DNA from 2 places in the Agrobacterium sp. K11 genome. Region 2 is predicted to be linked to the other one. Evidence: riboswitches for the same ligand, from Rfam matches in the RefSeq annotation. Region 2 holds a riboswitch; the other holds the start of a gene.
The links. A riboswitch is a leader RNA that binds a small molecule or an ion and turns the genes downstream of it on or off. The one in region 2 is predicted to bind cobalamin.
Positions count from the first base shown of each region.

Region 1 (7,470 bases), on a different contig from region 2:
GGCAGGTCAGGCAGTTCTGCAGCTAGAGCCTGCCGGAAAATCTCGCCGCGCTTGGCGTCGGAATTGAAGAGAAACGTCATCTGAAATCTATGCTTCCCGAAGGTTCAAGCCGTACAGCGGCTTGCGAGTGTTTCCAGCATCGACTGGCAGGCCGATAGTTCGCCCGTCGTTATGAACTCGTCCGGCTTGTGGGCGCGACCGATATCTCCTGGTCCGCAGATGATGGCGTCGATGCCCGCCGCCTGGAACAGCCCCGCCTCCGTGCCGTAGCTGACGGCGGCGAGACAGGGGGTGCCGGTCAATTCCTCCAGAAGCAGAACAAGCGGAGCATTGGCTGCAAGCGAAAGCGCCGGATAATCGCTCATAGGCGTCCATTCGATATCGACACCCTTTGCTGCAAGAGCCTCGACGCTTGCGCGAACCGGCCCGAGCAGTTCAAGCGGAGATATGCCGGAAATCGCCCGCGCTTCCAGCTCGATGGCCGAGAAATCGGGGATGATGTTGATCGCCTGGCCGCCCTTCATCGTGCCGATCTGCAGCGAGGAGTAGGGTGGCTCGAAAGTCGCTTCAAAAGGGCCTTTCGTCAACTCATGTGCCGTCTCCACGGCCTTTGCCATGATGCCGGTCATCAGGTGAATGGCATTCACCCCCTGATCAGGCCGGGACGAATGGCCGGAACGACCACGGATGGTAATGCGAGCTGCTGCTTTACCCTTGTGCGCACGAACCGCCCGCAAATTGCTCGGTTCGCCGATAATTGCGCCGGCCGGTGCGGCGCACAGTTCAGGCAATCTGGCGAGAAGGTGCGGAACGCCACGGCAACCCGCCTCCTCGTCATAGGAAAAGGCGATATGCACGGGACGTTTCAGCGCCGTGCGCGAAAATGCAGGCGCCGCGGCGAGAACCGTGGCCAGGAAACCCTTCATGTCGGTGGTTCCGCGCCCGTAGAGACGATCATTTTCCGCCCGCAGTGTAAAGGGATCGGAAGACCATTCCGGCTCGCTGGCGGGTACGACATCCATATGGCCGGACAAAACATAGCCGGCGCGATCGGCCGGGCCGAAGGTGGCGAAGAGATTGGCGCGGTCGCCCTCCGGTCCCGCAAGCAGCGATACTTTCGCGCCGTGGCTTTCAAGATAATCGGCGATCCAGCCGGCAATATCGCCATTGGCGGTTCCAACGACCGACGGGAAACCGACGAGACGCTCAAGGATTTCGATTGCGTTCAATGGTCGTCTCCGCTGACCGGATTGTCATCCCGAAAGCTTAGAATGGACTGCGACGTTTATCTGCTGAAATGCGAATGATTTCGGTAGATTGTTGTGACCTTCCAGTGCTTTCAGAAAATTCGTGCTGGCGTAACCGGCTACCGTCGGATGTCGTGGGCTAGGCCGGGATCGGATGAAGGTTGTGAGCCGTAGGGGAAGAGGGCCGTTGGTTATGGACCTGCTCAAAGTCGATAGTTTCGAGTTGCGGACCGTGGATATCGCGGACGTGGCTGCCGATCATCTGCATGCACTCTCCATGGCCGTCGGATGGCGATATCACGCGAATGAATGGTGTTTTCTGCGGCAATGCGGCGTGGGTCTCGCTGCGCTCGATGAGATCGACCGTGTTGTCGCAACCGCGATGCTCTTTCCCTATGATCAGGGGTTTGCGACGCTTGGCATGGTCATTGTTTCCCCCCGTTTGCAGGGGCAGGGCGTAGCACCATGGCTTGTGCAGAAACTTGTCGCGAAATTCCCCACTGTCTCCCTGCGGTTGAACGCGACGGGAGCGTCGCGGCGGTTGTTTTCAAGGTTGGGTTTTGCCGGTGATACGGAAAAAGTATATCTGTTCCGGGGAAGGGCGAATTGCCTTTTCGAGATACCGCCGCCCGGCAGAAAACAACGAATAGAGCCGTTATCCGCAGGTCATCTGACTGATGTGGTGGAACTAGACCGGGCGGCTTTTGGCGTTTCGCGCCGGAACGTTTTGCAGCGACTTTTGACGCAGAATGCGGGTTACGGTGTGTTTGAGGCAGACCGTCTTACCGCTTTTGCGCTGCGCCGTGCGGCGGGGCGGGGCCACATTATCGGTCCGGTCGTTGCGGGTGCGGACATGGATGCGATTGCGCTTGTGAGGCGGCATTTTACCGATCTGGACGATGAGCTGGTGCGCCTCGACACCATCGGCGACAATAGTCTCTTTATTGATTTTATTGCGCAATCCGGGCTGGTGGTGATTGAAACCCTTACCGCCATGTCCAAAGACGCACCGCAACCGGCGCCTTCCGGCGCTACAAAAATTTTCGCGTTGGCGGGTCCGTCTTTGTGCTGAGCTGCGGCACTATCGCAATTGACGCCCCGGCGCTTGCCCCTTATGTCAGAAAGCGACGGTTCCTGAAGCCGAACGGCAAAGGGATTAATAGGGAACATGGTGCGGGTGATTTCTATCGCCCAATGCCGTGGCTGCCCCCGCAACTGTAAGCGGATTGCCGTTCATCCTCGTGACGCCTGAAAAGCGTCATGCCACTGCACCCTTCAAGGTGCGGGAAGGCAGATGAACGGCGCATATTCGCGAGCCAGGAGACCTGCCGTCATAATATTGACCATCGTTACGGGCGGGGATGCCCGGAAGAGGAGCTGATTATGACCTTTCCGTCCGCGGAAACGTATTTAGAGTCCCGTTCTCCATCTCCACACTTGTTGTCGCTCTGTCACTACGCGTTTTGACGCGCGGCCTGCGGATCACGCCACTTTATTTAGACTGGAGAACATATGTTTCATTTCAAACGCCTGCCGGTTTCCGCCGGTCTTCTGGCTGTCGCACTAGCGGCCTTGCCCGCCGGTGCCGCTCAGGCTGCCGAAACCACCTATCCGCTGACGATCAATAGCTGCGGCCACGAAATCACCTTCAAGCAGGCGCCCGCCCGCACAGTATCGGTCGGCCAGAGCACGACCGAGGTTCTCTATCTGCTCGGCGTGGCCGACAAGGTGGTGGGCACGGCGCTGTGGATCGGCCCGGTTCTGAAGGGTTACGAAGACGCCAATGACAAGGTGGAGCGGCTTGCCGACAATGATCCGAGCTTCGAGGCGGTGGTTGGCAAGAGGCCAAACCTCGTGACGACGCAGTTCCAGTGGCAGATCGGTCCCGAAGGCGTTGTCGGAACACCGGAGCAATTCGCCGAACTCGGTATTCCCGTTTATACCTCCCCTGCCGATTGCATGGGCAAGGACAATTCCGGCGGCGGCGATGGCGTGCGCAAGTCCGTTTTCACCATGGACCTGATCTACCAAGAGGTCCGCGACCTTGCGAAAATTTTCAACGTGCAGGATCGCGGCGAGGAAGTCGTTGCCGACCTGAAAAAGCGTGAGGAAGCCGCCCGCGCCAAGATCGCTTCGGCGAATGGCAAGATTTCAGCAGTCTTCTGGTTCTCCAGCGCCGAGCTGGATATCGATCCTTACGTGGCGGGCCGCAATGGTGCGCCGGGTTACATCATGTCCGCGCTCGGGCTGAAGAACGTTATCGAAAGCGATGAGGAATGGCCGACTGTTGGCTGGGAAACCATCGCCAAAGCCAATCCGTCCGTGATCGTTGCCGGCAAGATGGACCGCCGGCGTTTCCCCGCCGATGACGTCGCCGTCAAGCTCAAGTTCCTCGCTACCGATCCGGTTGCCAGCATCATGCCCGCCGTCAAGGCGGCCCATGTCTTCGAAATGGACGCGCAGGCGATGAACCCGACCATCCGCACGATCGAAGGCATTGAAACGCTGGCCGAGGCGATTTCCACAGCCGGTCTCGCCAAGTGAACGGTCTTTCCGTCAATCTCGGCAGGGCGGGTCTGGCTTTTGCCGCACTCGCCCTGCTGCTCGTCGCGCTGATGGCCGGTGCGGCCATCGGCGAGACTGCCATTCCATTCGACGTGGTGGCAAAGACCATTGCCAATCGTGTCTTCCATGCGGGTTATCCGCTGGAGCCGCTGGATGAGGGCATCGTCTGGAGTTACCGCCTCAGCCGCGCCGTCGTTGCCGCGTGCTGTGGCGCCTCGCTGGCGCTGGCCGGTGCGGTGCTTCAATCACTTCTGCGCAACCCGCTCGCCGATCCCTATATCCTCGGTATTTCCGCAGGCGCCTCAACCGGGGCCGTGGCCGTGGCGCTTCTGGGCTTCGGGGCGGGGTTCCTGACGATGCCGGCTGGCGCCCTGATCGGGGCTTTTGTGGCTTTTTCGCTTGTCAGCCTTCTGGCGGTGCGGGCAGGGCACGGCAACAGCGCCATCATCCTGGCGGGGGTCGCCGGTTCGCAACTGTTCAACGCCATGACGTCGTTCATCGTCACCAAATCCGCCAATGCCGAACAGGCGCGCGGCATCATGTTCTGGCTGCTGGGCAATCTTTCGGGCGTGCGCTGGCCGGATGTCTGGCTGGCTTTGCCGGTCAGTATTGCGGGTCTTGGGGTGTGCCTCTGGTACGCACGCGCGCTTGATGCTTTCGCTTTCGGCGGTCAGGCAGCAGCTTCGCTCGGTATTCCGGTGCGCCGGGTCTATGCGGTGCTGATCTCGGTTTCGGCGGTCATGACGGCAGTCATGGTGTCGCTGGTCGGTTCTATCGGCTTCGTCGGTCTCGTCATCCCGCATGCGGCGCGTATCTTCGTTGGCGTTCGCCACGGCATGTTGCTGCCGGTGACGGCGCTGACCGGTGCAATTTTCATGATCATCGCAGATATCCTCTCGCGCACCGTCATTCCGGGGCAGGTGCTGCCGATCGGCGTGATCACTGCGCTGGTCGGCGCGCCCGCCTTCGCCTTTATTCTCGGGCAGAAGAGAGGCCGGTCATGAAATTATCCGCCCACGATCTGCATTTCCATGCCGGCAATCTCGACATCGTGCGCGGTGTTTCGCTGGAGGTCGCCACGGGCGAGTTTCTGGGTATCATCGGGCCGAACGGTTCGGGCAAAAGCACGTTGCTTTCCATGCTGGCCGGCATTCGCATGCCGCGTCGGGGTCATGTCATGCTTGGTGAGGAACGGCTTGCCACATTCGGGCGGCGCGAACTTGCCCGCAGGCTGGCCTTTGTGGAGCAGCAGGCCGAAACCACCGAGCGCATCAGCGCGCGACAGGCCGTGGAACTGGGGCGCACGCCCTATCTCGGCCCGCTTTCCGCATGGTCGCCAAAGGACGACGCCATCGTCGATGCGGCGCTCGGAAATGTCGATATGGCGGACAAGGCCGAGCGAAACTGGCATCACCTTTCCGGCGGCGAACGCCAGCGCCTGCACATTGCCCGCGCATTGGCGCAGGAGCCGCATATTCTGCTGCTGGACGAACCGACCAACCATCTCGATATCGGCCACCAGATCGGTCTGCTCGATCTGGTGCGCAGGCAGGGACTGACGGTTGTGGCGGCGCTGCATGATCTCAATCACGCCGCCATGTTCTGCGACCGCGTCGCCATCATGCATCGCGGTGAAATGATCGCTGTCGGCCCACCGCGCGAGGTCCTCACCTCTTCGACCATCGCCGATGTGTTCGGGGTGCAATCCGTCGTCACCACGGATGAAAGCGGATTTTCACATATTCGTTTTCTGCCGGCCCACGGTGCGGCCGATCACGCAAGGAAAGCAACGGCACGATGATGAAATTGAAAAGACTTGCAAATCTCCACTTTTGCGCCCGACAGCTTTGCGTTTCCGCGGGACTTGCCATGGTTGTGGCCACAGGGTTTTCCATTCAAGCCGGAGCCGAGACCTTCGAGGTGAAGATGCTGAACCGTGGCGAAAAGGGCTCCATGGTGTTCGAACCCGATTTTCTGGAGATCGCTCCCGGCGACCGCGTGCGCTTCGTGCCGAGCCACAAGAGCCATAATGCCGCGACGATCGATGGTATGGTTCCCGAAGATATTGAAGGTTTCAAAAGCCGGATCAACGACGAATTCGAGACCGGTTTCGAAAAGCCAGGCTTTTACGGCATCAAATGCTCGCCGCATTACGGCATGGGCATGGTTATGCTGATCAAGGTGGGGGACGCGGTTTTGCCGCAGAGCTACAGGACGGTAGAGGTCCCAGGCCGGGCGAAGCCGCGCTTTGAGGAGCTATTCGAGCGGGCGGAAAAATGAGGTCCCTGCATCGCGTTTTCATGCGTCATGCACGACTAGATCCGGCATCCAGCCACGGCGCGTCTGCACCGTGAGAAACTATTATTAAGCGATCAAGGACTTGGTCGCACTGGACCCCGGATCACATCCGGGGTGACGGAGAGCTGGGCGGCAGCTTGGTGGCTTTGGTCGCCCTATCCCTTGCCGGACGTGTGCGGCTTCACGGCGCATATTGCATAACGGTGCTGCAATCCCCGCAAAATGCCTTTCAGCAGACTGAAATTTTTCGCCTGGGCACGATGAATGGCCTGAAGTTCCTGATCGATAGCAACGGGCTCGAAGCCGGTTTCACGCAACAGCGCTGCAACGTCACCAGCTCTTGCACCCTGTGAAAAATAGACCCGCGATAGAATGCTGTTGAAGGTGTTTTCCGGATCCGCCGGCTTGTGCGGCTGGTCCGGCTTCACAAGGCCGATGCTTTCCAGACCCGCCGCCAGCTTCTTGACCAGTCTTTCGCGCCAGCCGGTGTTGACGAAATCGCCATCGACGATCAGCAGGCGTCCGCCGGGTTTCAAGACACGGAACCATTCGGCAAAGCTTGCCTTCGGGTCAACCAGCGTCCAAACCAGATGGCGGGTGATGATGACGTCGGCGCTTTCGTCCGGCTCCATCGTGTTTTCGGCGTCGCCGACAAAAAAGCGGATATTGCGCCCGCGGGTTTTCGCCTTCGCCCTTGCAAGCTCCAGCATGGTTTCCGACCAATCCATGCCGGTGACCTGAAAACCGAGATCGTCCATCAGGTGCGAGATAACGCCGGTGCCGCTGGCCAGATCCAGCGCCTTGCGGCCTTCTCCCTGGCCCAGATGCTTCAAAACCAGCGCGTGCCAGGCCTTGCGCTCTTCTTCGGAGAAAATCTCATGACCCGGGGAAAGGTCGAAAGTCGCGGCGCGGCCGGACCAATAGGTTTTGATTTCGTCTCTCAGGCTGTCGTTTTTGCCATAGTGGATAGTGTCGATCATCGGTCTTCAGCTCACATACCGCTCAGTTAAGAATGGCTCTAAAACATAAAACTTGACTAGTATAGTCAGAAAATAATACAGCCGCGCCAGTCAACACTGGAGAGCAATATCCGATGCGCATCTCAGCCAAATCCGCGGCACTTGCCCTTGGCCTTCTCGTATCCGCAGCGTGGCCTGCATTGGCCGAAAAGGTCACCGTCAAGGATGTGACCGGCCGCGACGTGGAAGTCAATGTGCCCGTTTCGCATGTGATCCTCGGCGAAGGCCGTCAGATCTATTTCCTGGCGGCGCTCGACAAGGAAAACCCTTTCCAGCACGTTGTCGGCTGGCGCGACGACCTGGCGAAAGCCGACCCGGAAACCTATGCGGCCTATCTTGCC
Region 1 is NZ_JCAHRB010000002.1:177,578-185,047, forward strand. It holds gene AC5SEO_RS02530 (2-hydroxyacid dehydrogenase) at 1-80, opposite strand, end outside; gene argE (acetylornithine deacetylase) at 105-1,229, opposite strand; gene AC5SEO_RS02540 (GNAT family N-acetyltransferase) at 1,441-2,319, shown strand; cobalamin riboswitch at 2,359-2,594, shown strand; gene AC5SEO_RS02545 (ABC transporter substrate-binding protein) at 2,760-3,791, shown strand; gene AC5SEO_RS02550 (FecCD family ABC transporter permease) at 3,788-4,816, shown strand; gene AC5SEO_RS02555 (ABC transporter ATP-binding protein) at 4,813-5,613, shown strand; gene AC5SEO_RS02560 (pseudoazurin) at 5,610-6,092, shown strand; gene AC5SEO_RS02565 (class I SAM-dependent methyltransferase) at 6,266-7,090, opposite strand; gene AC5SEO_RS02570 (ABC transporter substrate-binding protein) at 7,204-7,470, shown strand, end outside.
Region 1: it holds a riboswitch for cobalamin, as region 2 does, so the genes downstream of both, AC5SEO_RS02545 (ABC transporter substrate-binding protein) here and bluB (5,6-dimethylbenzimidazole synthase) in region 2, are expected to answer to the same signal.

Region 2 (7,470 bases):
ATGCCGACAAGACCCTTGCCTTCCAGATGAGCCAGTTCGAGGCGACCCTTGCCGTCACCGATTGGAAACGCACCGCAGAAGGCTGGCGCTGCGAGAGCGGTCCTTTCTCGAAAATCCCTGAAGGCGAGGAGGCGGATTACCGCGCCTGCATGCTGGGCTTTCGCGATTACGTCAACAAGAACGGCTTCAAGAGCGTTGTTCTCGGCCTTTCCGGCGGTATCGATTCGGCGATCTGCGCTGCGCTCGCTGTTGATGCGCTGGGCGAAGAACGGGTGCGCTGCATCATGCTGCCCTATCGTTACACCTCCGAGGATTCGCTAAAGGACGCAGCCGATTGCGCCAGGGCGCTTGGCTGCCGTTACGATATCGTGCCCATTGCCGAACCGGTGGATGGGTTCCTTTCGGCGCTTTCGGAAATGTTCGAAGGCACGGAAGAAGGCATTACCGAAGAAAACCTGCAGAGCCGTACACGCGGCACCATTCTCATGGCCGTTTCCAACAAGTTCGGCTCGATGGTGGTGACAACAGGCAACAAGTCGGAAATGTCGGTGGGGTATGCGACGCTTTATGGCGACATGAATGGCGGTTTCAATCCCATCAAGGACCTCTACAAGATGCAGGTCTACGCCATCTCCAGCTGGCGCAATTCCCATGTGCCGCCGGGCGCGCTCGGGCCATCCGGCGAAGTGATCCCCGCCAATATCATCTCCAAGGCGCCATCCGCCGAATTGCGACCCAACCAGACAGACCAGGATTCGCTGCCGCCCTATCCGGTGCTGGACGATATTCTGGAGTGCCTGGTGGAAAAGGAAATGTCGGTCGAGGAAATCCTCGCGCGTGGCCATGATATCGCGACGGTGCACCGGATCGAGCATCTGCTCTATCTCGCCGAATACAAACGCCGCCAATCCGCGCCCGGGGTGAAGATCACCAAGAAGAACTTCGGCCGCGATCGCCGTTATCCGATTACCAACCGTTTCAGGGACAGGTAGTCGAAGGAGGGCATGGGGGAGCTTGCTGGACCCCGAATCTAGTTCGGGGTGACGGAGTGCGGATGCTGCGGCTTCGCCATATATCGATGGCGAAGAAGCATCCTTTTCCTCCAACGGCGCGGACACGCCGCGCCGTCTCCCTATCTCGTTAAATAACCTGCCCCACATCGATGCGGTTACCATCCGGGTCTTCGAAAACGAAGGCCCGCAGGCCATAATCCTTGTCCTGCAGACTTTTGATGATGCGAAGCCCGTGGCTTTTGCAAAGCGCGTGCAGCGCGCCGGCGTCGCTGACCAGCATATGCGCCACATTGAAGGGGGCCGGTTTGTGCGTCGACTGCAATGTCAGGTGCAACTCGGCATTACCTTGTTTCAGGATCATGAAACCGACAGGGTTGCCGTTTTCGAAGGTCTTTTCGAAGCCCAGCACACGGACATAAAAGTCATGGGCCTTCTCGATATTCTTGACAGGAAGCATTGCGGCGATCCGACCGAAGCGGATGCCGTGATCGGCGATGGTGTTCATCGCGGAACCTCGGATCTGGGAGAAACGGGCAGGGGAGCGGGCGGTGCCGGAACGCTGCTGTTTTTTCCTATTTGAATTTGCAGGGCGGTGCCTGCGGCAATAGGATCATAATCACGGCGGTGGCGGATGCAAACGGAATGTTTGTGCCATTCAACGCTCCACGCCAGACGATCGACAGGCCCGGGAGGCAGCATGCGCAGTTCCATCGAAATCTTCAACATCCGCACTCGGCAGATGCGGGTGGTCTGGCAGACGCCGGAGCTGTTCGAGGCTCCGAACTGGTCGCCGGACGGGAAATACCTGCTTCTGAACTGCGACGGTCTGCTTTATCGCCTGTCACTTGCCGGCGACCCTTCGCCGGAAAAGGTCGATACCGGCTTTGCGACAATCTGCAACAATGACCACGGCATTTCGCCTGACGGTTCGCTTTATGCCATTTCCGACAAGGTGGAGTTCGGCAAGAGTGCCATCTATCTGCTGCCTTCGACGGGCGGAACGCCGCGTCTGATGACTAAGAACCTTCCGTCCTACTGGCACGGCTGGTCGCCGGACGGGAAAGGTTTCGCCTATTGCGGCATTCGCGATCAGGTTTTCGATATTTATTCCATGGACATAGACAGCGGTGTTGAGACACGCCTTACCCATGGTGAGGGCCGCAATGACGGGCCGGATTATTCGCCGGATGGAGAATGGATCTATTTCAACTCCAGCCGCACCGGCCAGATGCAGATCTGGCGCGTGCGGGTGGATGGCTCGGCCGTCGAGCGTATCACCGACAGCGCCTATGGCGACTGGTTCCCGCATCCGTCCCCCAGCGGTGACAAGGTCGTCTTCGTCTCCTACGACGCCGATGTCTTCGACCATCCGCGCGACCTCAACGTGCGCGTGCGGCTGATGGATATGGATGGCGGCAATGCCGAAACGCTGTTTGACCTTTTCGGCGGGCAGGGAACGATGAATTCCCCCAACTGGTCACCGGACGGGGATGAGTTCGCTTATGTGCGGTATTTTCCTGTTGGGTGATGCGGTAGGGAGTGCTTCAGCTGGCGCGCGTCTGCGCGGCGGCTGAAGGCCGCAATACGCCGGTGAGGTGGCCACGGTCACATTGCCGCATCGCTGCGCAAGATACTTGTATTTGCAATCTTTGTTGCTCATAAGCTTCTTCGTCAGGTGCCTGCCCTTTAGGGCGGGAGAATCGGGAATCCGGTGCAAGACCGGAACGTGCCCAGCGCTGTGAGGCGGATGCCCTTTTTCTTGATGCCACTGAATCCATTCGGGAAGGCGAAAGTGGGCGGATGAAGCCGAGTCAGAAGACCGGCCTGACAGGATAGACCAGACCGCGTGGACGGCGGCAGGTTGTTGCAGCAGCGCGTCGTGCAGGCGAAAACCGGAGCCGGTTTTCGTGGCGGCGCGCCAGCATTGTTGGGGATAGACGATGCCGACCGATCCACTCGCGACCAGTTCGCTCGACGCAAATGCATTCGATCACGCGCTTTCGCCCGCCTACCCGTTTTCCGAGGGGGAGCGAGAGGCGATCTACCGTGCCATCGAAACCCGCCGTGATGTGCGCGACCAGTTCCTTCCGGATCCATTGCCGGAAGATGTGGTCGAGCGCCTGCTGAAGGCGGCGCATTCCGCGCCCTCGGTCGGTTTCATGCAGCCGTGGAATTTCACGCTCGTCACTGACGGTGCGGTCAGGCAGGCAGCCTGGGTTGCCTTCAGCCGCGCCAATGGCGAGGCGGCGGCGATGTTCGAGGGGGAGCAGCAGGCGCTTTACCGCAGCCTCAAGCTTGAGGGCATCCGCAAGGCGCCGCTCAGCATCTGCGTCACCTGCGATCCGACGCGTGGCGGCAAGGTGGTGCTGGGCCGTACCCACAATCCGCGCACCGATGTCTATTCCACCGTCTGCGCCATCCAGAACCTCTGGCTTGCAGCGCGCGCCGAAGGCATCGGCGTCGGCTGGGTCAGCATTTTCCACGATAGCGACATTCGCACCATTCTCGAGATTCCCGACCACATCGAGATCGTCGCCTGGCTATGCCTCGGCCGCGTCGATACACTTTATACCGAGCCGGAACTGGCGGTGAAGGGGTGGCGCCAGCGCGTGCCGCTGGAGGAGCTGGTGTTTCGCAATCGCTGGGGTGGACGGTAAAGAGAAGACGCGACCGTCTTGTGAGTGAGACAGAGCGTTGCCAACTCCATACCGTGTGCCTGATGGGAGCTATTGCTGCGGCTGAATGCCCTTCAGCGCCGGGTTCTTCAGGTCGATCCGGCCTGTCTGGTCGGGCAGGAATTTAGGGCCGATGACGCGGACCCTGCTGTTGTTCGGGTCATAGTCGCGTTCCGGAACCGGTTGTTCCGGCGGCTTTGCGGCCTGCTGCAGTTCGGTGGGTTTTTTGGAGGTGTCACCTTGCGGTGATGGAATGGTCGTGATGCTTGAATAGGGTTTCTCAGCTTCCGGCCGCGCAGCCTCCTGCTGCTTCATCTCCTCGTGATAGGCGGCCATGTTGCAGGCGCAGCCTGGGGCTTTGGTTGAGGCATTTCGATAGGCAAAGGCGGTCGGCAGGTCCTTATAGGGCTTTCCTGTTTCAGCCGAGACCATGTCAGCCGTTTCCTGCTCCGTCATGGAGTGGAAATAAAGCTCCGTCTGCGTACCCGGACACATTTTCTGGCATTGTTCGGCCTGCGCACGGAAATCGAGCGGCGAGGCATTGGAAGCGATGGGGAAGAACGAGCCGTCGCAGGTGCGCACGCACAGCGTCCTGAGCCCGCCTTCAGCAGCGGCATTGGGGTAGGGCGAAAGCCCTGCCTGTCCCGGCGGATTGCTCTGTTCGCCGAAGGCGTCGGGGTAACGTGTCACATCGGGTGCCGTCGGCTGGCGCGCTTCCGTTTCCGGAATGGCGCTGCAGCCATTGGCGTCGAGTGCGGCGAGAATGCGCTGGCGTCTGATGTCGCTATCATCGCTGCCCTGGGCCGCCATGGCATAGTCGCGGTCACGGATGATGGCATCGCGTTCGCTCTGCGCATCCGCCATCGCGTCGCTGATCTCTGCGCAGAGTTCGGCATTCGGGCTGCCATAAACGGTGACGCTTGCGGATGAACAGCCGTAACGGCGCAGATCGTTCCTGATCCTGCGGATCTCGATGTTCTGGCGGGTGAGCGCATTGGCGTAACGCCGTACCTCGGCGGTGTTGCCGATGACACGCGGCGGTTCGCGCAGCTGCGCATAAAGCGTATCGCAGACCTGATCCGCGAAAGCAGCGGCCGGGGCGATGAAAACAAGGGGAAGCAGGAGGCCGATAATGCTGCGGCGCCGGGTCAATGGTGCGATCCGTTCGATGTCCCCGGCCGGTGGCGAGGGTGTTATGCTTCGGGAAATCCGTGTTTCAGGAAGATAACATAAGCTGTTGCCGCAATGCGGCAACAGCATGTTCAAAACTGCGTTAATACGCCTTCATCACACCGAAGGGTGCGATGCCTGCACGACGGCAAAGGCCGCCATGTTGACAACGCCGCGCGAGGTGACGCTGGGCGACAGGATATGGGCGGGAAGAGCCGTGCCAAGCAGGATGGGGCCGACATGCAGGCCCTCCGTCAGCGTGCGGGTGACGCCGAGCGTGATGTTTGCGGCATCGAGGTTCGGGAAGACCAGCAGGTTCGCTTCGCCGGTCAGCACGCTGTTGGGCATGGCGCGCTTGCGCAGCGCTTCCGAAAGTGCCGAGCCGCCCTGCATTTCGCCGTCCACTTCCAGTTCGGGTGCCGCTGCCTGCACGATCTTCAGGGCGCGGCGCATCTTGCGGGCGCTTTCCGAATCGCGCGACCCGAAATTGGAGTGGCTGGCGAGCGCGATCTTCGGCGTGATGCCGAAGCGGCGGATTTCCTTTGCCGCGAGAATGGCCATTTCGGCCACTTCTTCGGAGGTCGGATCGTTGTTGACGAAGGTGTCGGTGAGGAACAGCGCGCCCTGCTGGGTGATGAGCAGGCTGAGGCCTGCGAAAGAGCGAACGCTTTCCTGCTTGCCGATGATCTGGTTCACGTCGCGCAGGTGCCGGTCGTAGCGGCCTTCCAGACCGCAGATCAGCGCATCCGCCTCACCACGCTTCACCGACAGCGCGCCGATGACCGTGGAGTTGGTGCGCACGATGGTGCGGGCCGCCTCCGGGTTGATGCCGGCGCGGCCGACCAGGGCGAAATAATCATCGACGTAGTCGCGGTAACGCGGATCGTCTTCGGGATTGACCACCGCAAAATCGGTATTCGGGCGGATACGCAGGCCGAAGCGCTTCAGGCGCGTTTCGATGATCTGCGGGCGACCGATGAGGATCGGGATGCCGGTGCCTTCTTCCAGAAGCACCTGTGCGGCGCGCAGCACGCGCTCGTCTTCGCCTTCAGCAAAGATGATGCGCTTCTTTTCGGCAACCTTGGCGGCGTTGAAGACCGGTTTCATGATGAAGCCGGAACGCCAGACGAAGCGGTTGAGCTGGTCGAGATAGGCTTCGAAATCGCTGATTGGCCGGGCGGCGACGCCGCTTGCGGCGGCAGCACGGGCAACGGCCGGTGCGATGCGCAGGATGAGACGCGGATCGAAAGGCGAGGGAATGAGGTAGTTCGGGCCGAAGATCGGCGTTTCGCCGCTATAGGCCTTGGCGGCGACTTCCGAGACTTCCTCGCGGGCAAGCTCGGCGATGGCCTGCACGGCGGCCATCTTCATTTCCTCGTTGATCGTGGTTGCGCCGCAATCCAGCGCGCCGCGGAAGATATAGGGGAAGCACAGCACGTTGTTGACCTGGTTCGGGAAGTCCGAACGGCCGGTGCAGATCATCGCATCCGGGCGGGCAGCACGGGCCACTTCCGGCATGATTTCCGGATTGGGGTTGGCAAGTGCCAGGATCAGCGGATTTTCCGCCATGCGCTCCAGAAGTTCCGGCTTCAGCACGCCTGCCGCCGAAAGACCGAGGAAGACATCGGCGCCGTCGATCGAGTCGGCCAGAACCCGCTTGTCGGTCTTTTGCGCGTAAACTTCCTTCCACTCGTCCATCAGCGAGTTGCGGCCGTCATAAACGAGACCCTCGATATCGTGGACCCAGATGTTTTCTTTCTTTGCGCCCATGGCGACAAGCAGATTGAGGCAGGCAAGGGCTGCCGCACCGGCGCCTGACGCAACGATCTTGACGCTCGAAAGCGATTTTCCGGCCAGTTCCAGCGCGTTGGTGACGGCGGCGGCGACGATGATCGCCGTTCCGTGCTGATCGTCGTGGAAGACCGGGATGTTCATCTTCTCGCGCAGCTGGCGCTCCACCTCGAAACATTCGGGCGCCTTGATGTCTTCAAGGTTGATGCCGCCGAAGGTGGGTTCCAGCGCTGCGATGGTGGAGACCATGTCGTTGATGCCGGGCGCATCGATCTCGATATCGAAAACGTCGATGCCGGCGAATTTCTTGAAGAGGACGGCCTTGCCCTCCATAACAGGCTTGGACGCAAGCGGGCCGATATTTCCAAGGCCAAGCACTGCCGTACCGTTGGAAATCACTGCAACGAGATTGGCGCGGGCGGTATATTCCGCTGCCATTTCCGGATTTTCATGGATGGCGAGGCAGGGGGCGGCGACACCCGGCGAGTAGGCAAGCGCCAGATCGCGCTGGTTGCCAAGGGGCTTGGTGGCCTGGATTTCCAGCTTGCCGGGGCGCGGGTAGCGGTGGAAAAAGAGCGCCTGTTCCTCGATGTCGGCCTTTGCCGTGTTGGCGGGCGTGTTGTTCTTATCGTGAGAGGTCATGTCTTCCACCGTCATGTCTGGTTCAATTCCGGCCCTCTGAATACAACAAACTTTCCCGTGGTACAGCCGTTATTTGCCGCCCCCTTATGCAAATGCGGGCATGGCTTATTCGCGTTTTCGTGATGCCATCAGTCATATTCCATACAAAAACCGGCCATTGTCATGTTGCTGCAACACGA
Region 2 is NZ_JCAHRB010000011.1:149,231-156,700, forward strand. It holds gene AC5SEO_RS20565 (NAD+ synthase) at 1-992, shown strand, start outside; gene AC5SEO_RS20570 (VOC family protein) at 1,141-1,518, opposite strand; gene AC5SEO_RS20575 (TolB family protein) at 1,711-2,541, shown strand; cobalamin riboswitch at 2,670-2,855, shown strand; gene bluB (5,6-dimethylbenzimidazole synthase) at 2,954-3,670, shown strand; gene AC5SEO_RS20585 (DUF2865 domain-containing protein) at 3,740-4,840, opposite strand; gene AC5SEO_RS20590 (NADP-dependent malic enzyme) at 4,976-7,291, opposite strand.